DNA from 2 places in the Thermosinus thermophiluss DSM 23256 genome. Region 1 is predicted to be linked to the other one. Evidence: riboswitches for the same ligand, from Rfam matches in the RefSeq annotation. Region 1 holds a riboswitch; the other holds the start of a gene.
The links. A riboswitch is a leader RNA that binds a small molecule or an ion and turns the genes downstream of it on or off. The one in region 1 is predicted to bind thiamine pyrophosphate.
Positions count from the first base shown of each region.

Region 2: linked by a shared signal. The riboswitch ahead of thiD (bifunctional hydroxymethylpyrimidine kinase/phosphomethylpyrimidine kinase) and the one ahead of thiS (sulfur carrier protein ThiS) in region 1 are both predicted to bind thiamine pyrophosphate.

Region 1 is NZ_FNBU01000001.1:173,934-178,903, forward strand. Features, by position in the region: gene BLQ99_RS00865 (ABC transporter substrate-binding protein) at 1-594, opposite strand, end outside; gene gnd (decarboxylating NADP(+)-dependent phosphogluconate dehydrogenase) at 883-2,301, opposite strand; TPP riboswitch at 2,539-2,647, shown strand; gene thiS (sulfur carrier protein ThiS) at 2,697-2,897, shown strand; gene BLQ99_RS00880 (thiazole synthase) at 2,902-3,672, shown strand; gene thiH (2-iminoacetate synthase ThiH) at 3,695-4,798, shown strand; gene thiF (sulfur carrier protein ThiS adenylyltransferase ThiF) at 4,832-4,970, shown strand, end outside.
Region 2 is NZ_FNBU01000007.1:88,477-93,446, reverse strand. Features, by position in the region: gene BLQ99_RS06035 (methyl-accepting chemotaxis protein) at 1-644, shown strand, start outside; gene BLQ99_RS06030 (RluA family pseudouridine synthase) at 666-1,586, opposite strand; gene BLQ99_RS06025 (sulfurtransferase TusA family protein) at 1,657-1,836, opposite strand; gene yedE (selenium metabolism membrane protein YedE/FdhT) at 1,883-3,100, opposite strand; TPP riboswitch at 3,239-3,349, shown strand; gene thiD (bifunctional hydroxymethylpyrimidine kinase/phosphomethylpyrimidine kinase) at 3,416-4,225, shown strand; gene thiM (hydroxyethylthiazole kinase) at 4,218-4,970, shown strand, end outside.

The DNA of each region.
Region 1 (4,970 bases):
GGCCGATGGGTTATGCAGCTTCTTGGCGGCCGCTTCGAGTTCCTCGAGAGTGGTCGGCGGTTTCAGGCCAGCCTGCTCAAAGAGGTCTTTGCGGTAGAAGAGCATTTCCCACTCGGTAACAAGCGGGATGGCATTAATATTATTGTTGAACGTCACGGCGTCAACGGTGGATTTGGGGAAGTCGCCCCAATTCCAGCTAGCCGGCGTCTTATTGGCATCGTTTATGTAGCTGTTAAGGGGTTGATACCAGTTATTCTTGCTAAACAGGCGGCCCTCTTGGAGCGGACGGGTCATGAAGACGTCCACCGTCGATGAGCCGGAAGTCAGCTCAACCGTAAGCTTCTGGGTAAGCTGGTCTTCAAAGTAGCTTTCCATATTGACCTTGATGCCGGTCTGCTTCTCAAACTCGGGAATTAGCGATTTAATAGCCTCGGGATACGGATGGTTGGACGCGAGGAAGCGGATCGTCACACCGGCGAACTTTTGTCCGCCCTGCCCTTGTTTGGGCTGGTTGCCGCCACCGCAGCCGGCCGCCGTCACCAAAAAGACCAGAACCAGCGCCAGCAGCAGCCATTTGTTACGGAACCGTTTCAATGTTAACCCCTCCTTAGTATTAATTATTTAAAAGACTTAATTAAGTTAACCTACACCTCCAATTTTTAAGATATAGAGTACCGTTATGGGTTATTCGCGTTATTCTATTATTTTCCTTCAGCCTGTCAGCGTAAAATTTGGCTGCAAATATGTTACTTTTTACACTTGGGGGGCAGGCTTGACTTATTTAAAAAATTGACTTATTTAGGATAACACGCCACTTTCCCACAAAAAATAGGCATAAAACCTTACGGTCTCATGCCTATTCTTTCCGCGCGTGCTGCGCAACTATTTGCTTTCAAGCCATTCCGTGTGGAAAACGCCGGGCCTGTCGGTGCGCTCATAAGTGTGGGCGCCGAAATAGTCACGCTGGGCTTGGATGAGGTTGGCCGGCAGCACGGCGCGGCGATAGCTGTCATAGTAGTCGAGGGAGGCGCTGAAGGCCGGCGTGGGGATGCCCAGCTCCTTGCAGGTTTTGACCACCAGCCGCCAGTTGGCCTGCGCTTTGTCGAGAACCGACCGGAAAAAGGGATCGATGAGCAGATTGGGAAGCTGCGGGTCGCGCTGGTACGCCTCCTTGATCCGGTCCAGGAACCGGGCCCGGATAATGCATCCGCCCCGCCATAACAGGGCCACTTCGCCAAAATCCAAATCCCACTGATATTCGGCGCTGGCCGCCTTGAGAAGGGCAAAACCCTGGGCATAGGAACAGATTTTGGAGGCGTACAGCGCGTCATGAATGGCCTGGATAAATTCGTACCGGTCGCCGGTATAACGGCCGTCCGGCCCGGTAAGAACCTTGGCGGCCGCCACCCGCTCGTCTTTATACGCTGACATGCAGCGAGCAAAAACGGCCTCGGTGATAGTCGGGGTGGGTACACCGAGATCGAGGGCGCTCTGTGACGTCCATTTACCGGTTCCCTTCTGCCCGGCCTTATCGAGAATGACTTCCACCAGCGGCAGGCCGGTAGCATCGTCATATTTTGTGAAAATATCACGGGTAATTTCAATCAGGTAGGAATCAAGGTCACCCTCGTTCCACTTGGCAAAAACACGGTGCAGCTCGTCGGCCGACAGGCCGAGGGCGTTCTTCATAATATAATAGGCCTCGCTGATAAGCTGCATATCGCCATATTCGATGCCGTTGTGCACCATCTTGACATAGTGACCGGCGCCGTCAGGGCCGACATACGCACAACATGGCCCGTCGGCCACCTGGGCCGCGATGCGGGTAAAGATCGGGGCTACTTCCTGGTACGCGTCCCGGTCGCCGCCCGGCATCAGGCTGGGCCCTTTCAGCGCCCCTTCTTCGCCGCCGGATACCCCCATGCCGATAAAGCGGATGCCCTTGACGGCTAGTTCGCGCCAGCGGCGCCGCGTATCTTCAAAGTAGGAGTTGCCGCCGTCAATGATAATATCGCCCGGCTCTAGATAAGGCAGCAGTTCACCGATCATATCATCCACCGGCTTGCCGGCTTTGACCATGAGCATGACTTTCCGCGGGCGCTTGAGCATGGCGACCAGCTCGGCCACCGAATGGGCGCCGCCAATGGCGAGGCCTTTGCCGCGACCGGCCACAAAATCGTCCACTTTGCTGACCGTCCGGTTATACACAGCTACGGCAAAGCCTTTGCCAGCCATATTAAGGACCAGATTTTCCCCCATAACGGCCAAGCCGATAAGGCCAATATCATACTGTTTTTCCATTAATTACCCTCCAGCGCAAAATTCTCCACGGCTCACAAATTCGCTTAATGGCTAGTATTTCCCTTTTGCAGAAAAGAAAAATAAGACGTTCGCGGTTCTCTCCCCCTGTCCCCTGTCCCCTTTCCCCTCTCCACTTTCCACTCGTCCACTTTCCGATTTTCAATTTGTTTTGACAATTCGCCGTTTTAGGTATAAAATGGTAGCAGGAATTAATTGGCAGCAGCTGCAATAAAATGAATAGTGTAACGAGGGAGCTCATGTTATGGGCTGAGAGTGGGCTAGCGAGCACCAGACCTCTTGACCTGATCGGGGTAATGCCCGCGTAGGAAGGTATTTTAAGCGCACCTAACCTAACCGGGTGCGCTTTTTATATTTAGAATAAGGGGGGAAACGGTTTGAAAGTCCTGATAAACGGCAACCCGGTCGAATTACCGGAAGGCATGACGCTGGCCGGGCTGGTGGCCCGCAAGGCGCTAAATCCGGCAACTATTATTACCGAACTTAATTTGGCCATTATCCCCAGAGACCGCTGGCCAGCAACCGTATTAAAAGAAAATGACCGCTTGGAAATCGTCACCTTTGTAGGGGGAGGCTAAACCAATGGCAGATGTATTGAAAATTGGCGACAAAGAACTTACCAGCCGCCTCTTTTTAGGCACCGGTAAGTTCGCGTCCAACAAATTGATCCCCGAAGCCGTCGCGGCTTCAGGAGCGCAAGTGGTGACCGTGGCGCTAAGGCGCGTCGACCCAGACAGCCGCGACGAGAACATTATCAACTATATTCCGCAGAACTGCATTTTAATGCCCAACACTTCCGGCGCCAGAACCGCCGAGGAAGCCGTGCGGATTGCCCGCCTGGCAAGAGCCGCCGGCTGCGGCAACTGGGTCAAGATTGAAGTAATATCCGATAACCGTTATTTACTACCTGATAACTACGAGACAATTAAGGCAACCGAAATTTTAGCGGCCGAAGGCTTTGTCGTACTGCCCTATATGAGCCCTGACTTAATTGTGGCAAAAAGGCTGGCCGCAGCCGGGGCGGCGGCCGTAATGCCGCTGGGGGCGCCGATCGGCAGCAACCGTGGGTTAAAGACAAAAGAGTTGATCCGGATTTTAATCGAAGAAATACCTTTGCCGATCATTGTCGACGCCGGCATCGGCCGGCCGTCGGAAGCAGCCGAGGCAATGGAGATAGGCGCGGCGGCGGTCTTGGTGAATACCGCTATTGCAACCGCGGCCGACCCGGTAGCCATGGCGAAGGCTTTTGGTCTGGCTGTCGCCGCCGGACGCACCGCCTATTTGGCCGGCCCGGGCGCTGTCCAGCAGTATGCCAGCGCCTCGTCGCCTTTGACCGGCTTCCTCCGCGAATAACCTATGAAACGAGGTCGGTAAAATGGGCACTTTTTACGACGTTATTAAAGACTATCGAAGCTTCGACTTTGCGGCCTATTTTTCGCAAGTTACCGCTAGTGACGTGCGGCACATCCTGAGGCAAGACCGGCTCAACGCGTTCGATTTTTTGGCCTTGCTGTCACCGCCGGCAGAGCCCTATTTAGAAGAAATGGCCCAAAAGGCTCACCGCTTAACCGTTCAGCATTTCGGCCGGACAATGCTTCTTTATACGCCTTTGTATTTGGCTAACTATTGCGTTAACCAGTGCGTTTATTGCGGCTTCCGGCTGAACAATAAACTGGAGCGGAAAAAACTCACTTTGACGGAAGTTGAACGGGAAGCCCAGCTTATTGCCGCTACCGGCTTAAAACATATTCTCATTCTTACAGGCGAATCCCGGCAGCATTCACCGGTTTCCTACATTAAAGACTGTGTTAACATACTGAAAAAATACTTTACTTCCATCAGCATTGAAATCTACCCGCTGACCCAGGAAGAATACGCCGAATTAATCGGCGCCGGTGTGGACGGCCTGACGATTTACCAGGAAGTGTACAACGAAGAGGTTTATGCCGAAATGCACCCCGCCGGCCCAAAACGCAATTACCGGTTTCGGCTGGAAGCGCCGGAGCGGGCCTGCCAGGCGGGGCTGCGGACGGTAAACATCGGCGCTTTGCTCGGCCTTAACGACTGGCGGCAAGAAGCATTCTTCACCGGCCTGCATGCCGATTACCTGCAGCGCCGGTTTCCCGACGTAGAAGTAAGCATTTCGCCGCCCCGGATGCGGCCGCACTTTGGCGGCTTTGCGCCCCCGGTTATGGTGAGCGACCAGAATCTGGTACAGTATGTTTTGGCCTTCCGGTTATTTATGCCGCGCAGCGGGATTACCCTGTCAACCAGAGAGAATGGGCGCTTGCGGGACGCGATGGTAAGGCTGGGCGTGACCAAAATGTCCGCCGGCTCCTGCACGGCGGTCGGCGGCCGCTCCGACCATGAGGCCGTCGGGCAATTCCAAATTTCCGATGAACGCACGGTGGCGGAAGTGGCAGCAATGCTGTATGCCCAGGGTTATCAGCCAATATATAAAGATTGGCAGGCGCTGTAACGCTGCGTCTGCCGGAACAGGAGCAAGAGCGGCATGAATACTTTTGAGCAAGGATTACTGCGTTATTTTACGGCCAATATGCTGGCCAAAATCCAGTCTGTCAAAATCGGTATTGCCGGCGCCGGCGGCCTGGGGTCAAACTGCGCTCAACTGCTGGTGCGGTCTGGTTTTA
Region 2 (4,970 bases), on a different contig from region 1:
TGGCTATTGACAAAATGAATGAAATTCAACGGGACGTTAACAGCACGGCGCAGACCATTCATTCTCTCGGTGAGCGGTCACGGCAAATCGGTCAAATTGTCGACGTTATAACAGGTATTGCCGGCCAGACCAATCTCCTGGCTTTGAACGCCGCGATTGAGGCGGCCCGGGCCGGCGAACAGGGGCGCGGATTTGCGGTAGTGGCCGATGAGGTGCGCAAGCTGGCCGAGCAGTCCGAAGCGGCAGCCAAGGAAATTGCCGCCATTATTGGCGACATTCAGCGCCAGACCGATGAAGCGGTTAAGGCGATGGATACAGGCAGCCAGGAAGTTGCCAACGGTGTGCAAGTTGTTGCCGCCTCCGGCAAGGCTTTTGAGGAAATCTATCAGGCGATCAAGAACATGCATCAGGAAGTCGAACAAATTGTGGCCCTGGCGGATAGACAGCAGCAGAGCAGCGGCGAGGTGGAGCAGGCGATCCACACTATCGCCGATGCTGCCCGCGCCAATGCCGCCAGTGCTGAACAAGTAGCCGCCGCCAGCGAGGAACAAAACGCCGCCGTCGAAGAGATAGCCGCATCTACGGCCAGTTTGGCCAAAATGGCGGCGGAACTCCAGGAAGTTGTCGCGAAATTTAAAGTGTAAAAAAAGCACAGGCGGAGGACGTTACTCCGCCTGTGCTTTTTTACAAATTTGGGCTTGTTCAATGGCATGGGCAAAATCGGCCGGGAGCGGCGCGTGGACTGTAAGCTCGCGTTGGTCTTGTAGGTGCCTGAAGCTGACGAAAGACGCATGCAAAGCCTGTCTGCCGATCCATGGTGAGCGCACGCCATACATGCCGTCGCCAATAACCGGGTAGCCGATATGGGCTAAATGAACCCGGATCTGGTGGGTGCGGCCGGTGTCCAGTGTCAGTTCAAGCAGGGTGGCTTCAGGGAAGCTCCTGACCGTTTGGTAATGGGTTATTGCCGGGTCGCCATGCGCGGTTACCGCCCGCCGGTTAGCAAAATGCGGGTGGGGACCGATGGGAGCATCAATCGTCCCGGCCGGGGGCGAAACGCTTCCTTTAACTAACGCCCAATAGGTGCGTTTTAGCGTCCGCGCGGCTAGTTGCTGTTCCAGGAGGAATTGGCTGCGGGCATCTTTGGCAAAAATTATACAGCCTGATGTTTCCCGGTCGAGCCGGTGTACGGCGCGAATCGTACAGATAATTCCCCGCTGCTCGAGATGATATGCCAAATAGTTGGCCAGCGTGCCGCTTGTTGTGTGGCCGGTAGGATGCACCAGCTGGTATGCCGGCTTATTTATGACCAACAGGTAGTCGTCTTCGTAAAGTATTTCGACCGGTCCTTGCTCCGGCTGAACCCCGTAGGCATTATCCCCGTCCACAATGACCCGCAAAGTGTCATCCGGTTTTACTTTCTTCTGCAGGTAAACCGTTTTACCGTTGAGGAGGATGCCCTTGCGGCGGGTTAGTTTCTGGATTTGCCGCCCCGAGTACTGTAAGACCTGTTTTAAATAATTCTCAACCGTTAAGCCCGCATGTTCCTTGCTTACTTTGTAGGTATTGAATGATTTTGTTTTCAACCCTTTTCCCTCCTCCAATACCTGGCAAGCGACCGTTTCCTGCAGTCTGCGGGAAACGGTCGCTTGGTGGTTAATCAGGTATTTTTACGAGAAAACGCAAGGTAGGGCCGGTTTTTTGGGGCGGTTCCACCATTTCATAGCCGGCTTTCACTAATTCTTCCGGAACGGAAGTAAAACTTTGCGGGCAGTCGGCGAGGATTTCCACGACTGTTCCTTTTTCCAGTTTGCTAAGTGTTTCCAACGAAAACACTACGGGATAAGGTCAGGCCTCGCCGCGTAAGTCCAGTAAATATCTTTTATCTGGCATCTGGTGACCTCCTTAAAAGTATTCCTTTTTTTGATGTTTGATACCAATCAGCCCAGATATACAGGATGAGGAGCATTGCCAGCGTTAAGCCGATCGCTCCGGCCAATCCGAACTGCTTGGCCAAATCAATCCGTGGAAAAGGTGATACTAACCAAGGATATACGATTGGATCCCAGGCAAGGGTAAGAAGCGTAGCGCCGATAATATTGCCCAGGCCTACGAACCAGAAGTGGATTTGCCCTTCCATTGCCCGATACATCCAACCGGTCTCACAACCGCCGGCAATAACGATGCCGATGCCAAACAAGAGGCCGCCGAGAAGCGCACCCGGCCCGGCCCACCAGATAACGTTTGGCGGCATGCCTTTGCTTAAAAATACGGCGGTAATCAGGGTTTGCACGGCAATTGCCCAGACGAGAGCGTGAGCCGTGTTCGACCGTCCGGTCAGCCAAAGGTCACGGAAGGCGGAAGTAAAGCAGACCTGTCCTTTCTGAATAAGAAAGCCGAACCAAAACCCAAAAATGGTTGCCAACAGCAGCTTTGGCGGATAGGCGCCGGTGGCCTGGTTAACAAGGTAAAGGATAAATAAAGCAAAGCCCACAAAGCCGATATACGGCTGCAGGCGGTAGTATGCCTCGTTTTCTTGGGGCTCACCTACATTTTTTACCGCTACCAGCTTAGGTTTTCCTGCCAGCCAGGGATGCATGCTAATTTTCAGGCCGAAATATGTTCCTATGATCGTGCCCAGGGTGAAAAGCCAGGTATGAAAGGAAAACTGGGGAATCCCGGTAAATAAGGCGGCTAAGTTGCAGCCCATGGCCATTCTGGTACCGAACCCGGCAATAATACCGCCGATAAGCGCCTGAATGACGCGCTTGCCGGTAGGAATTCTGAATTTGAAATTCTGCCCGAAAAGGGCGCTGATAAAAGCGCCGGCAAACATGCCGAACACCAAAACGCCATCGACCCGGGTCAGCGGCGTGCCGGTGAAGTTGATCAGCTTCAGGTAGCTGTAAGCAGTAGTATTAACACCAATTAGCTGAAGAATGTGTCCACCCCACCGGGTAAATTCGCCGGTTACCGCCCAGGCAATGCCGATGACGCCGAAATACAGCGCGCTTAAAACACCGAGCGCGATAATCGTGTATTTTTGATTCCAAAAACTGGTGATAATATTGGTATAATAGCGACTTAGCAGCGAGTTCATCCAACGGCCCCTTCCCAATAATATATTAAATCTATGACACTCATAAATTTTATTACAGTTTGCTGAGGTCGTCAATCCGCAAAAATACCACTTGTCAATCTCTGGTATTCGTGCTACGATGAAGACAAAACCGAATATGGTTGGAGCTAGGGGAGCCGGGAGGCCGGCTGAGATACAGAACCGTTAATTTCTGTGACCCTTTAACCTGAACTGGGTAATGCCAGCGTAGGGAAGCTTAAGCGATTGTTTCAAGGTCAGGAAAGCGCATCCTTACGGGGGAGGCGCTTATTTTATTATGGGCGAGGTGGGCTAACCATGAAAAAAGCATTGACGATTGCCGGTTCGGATTCATCCGGCGGCGCCGGTATCCAGGCCGATTTAAAGGCTTTTGCCGCCAACGGTGTTTTTGGCATGAGCGTTATTACGGCCGTTACGGCGCAAAATACCCAGGGTGTTTTTGCGGTTCAGGATATTGACCCGGCAGTTATCGCCAAACAGATCGAAGCTGTCTTTGAAGACATTGCAGTCGATGCGGTTAAAATTGGCATGGTTTCCCAGATTGAAACCATCGAGACGATTGCGGCCGGGCTCAAAAAGTACCAGGCCCGTAACGTTGTCGTCGATCCGGTGATGGTATCGAAAAGCGGGTATCATTTGCTCAACCCGGCGGCTGAGAGCAAACTGACCGCTTTGCTGCTGCCGCTGGCGACGGTAGTGACGCCCAATATTCCGGAAGCGGAAGTTATTACCGGCATGAAAATTACCAGTTTGAAGGATATGGAAGAAGCCGCTAAAATGATCCACCGCTTTGGCCCGCAAAATGTCTTGCTGAAAGGCGGCCACCGGGCTGACGATGCCACCGATATTTTGTTTGACGGCAATACTTTTCGCTATTTTTCATCGCCTCGTATCGCCACCGCGAATACTCATGGCACCGGCTGCACGCTGTCGGCGGCCATTGCGGCCAACTTGGCCAGGGGGTATGCGGTGTATGACGCCGTAGCGCTGGCCAAGGAATATATCACTACTGCCATCGCGCACGCGCTGGCCATTGGCAAAGGCGTCGGTCCGACGCATCATTTTTATGATTTATATAAAAAAGCAGGGGTGTTTATTGATGAGTAACGGGCAAACCGACCTACTGGCCAAAATTGCCGCCATCCTTACCCAGGTAAAGCAAAAGCGACCGTTAGTTCACCATATTACCAACTATGTGACGGTTAATGATTGCGCCAATATCACGCTCGCGCTCGGCGCCTCGCCGGTTATGGCGAGCGATATCGCGGAAGTGGAGGAAATGGTTTCTCATGCCGCAGCGCTGGTGCTCAATATCGGCACATTGAGCTCCCGGGCGGTGGCGGCGATGGTTGCCGCCGGTAAAAAGGCTAATAGCTTAGGGGTTCCGGTTATTTTCGATCCAGTGGGCGTAGGTGCCACCGCCATGCGGACCGCAGCGGCCGAACAAATAATCCGCGAGGTACGGCTGGCCGTCATCCGGGGTAATATGTCCGAGATTAAAGTATTGGCCGGTCTGAATACGGGTATAAAAGGGGTAGACTCGATAGCGGACGAACAGGGCGGCGTGCAAGCAGCCCAAAATCTTGCCCGGCAGCTGGGGTGCACGGTGGCCATTACCGGTAAGACGGACATTGTGGTGCGCGGCGACGATCTCTGTCTGATCAACAACGGACATCCGCTGCTGACAGCGGTAACCGGTACGGGGTGTATGGCGACGTCCCTGATCGGGTGCTGCTGCGGCGCGACCGACGACTATTTTGCCGGGGCGGCGGCCGGTATTGCCGTTATGGGGATCGCGGGGGAACTGGCGCAGCGGTTCCTAAAACCCGAAGACGGGATCGGCACTTTCCGG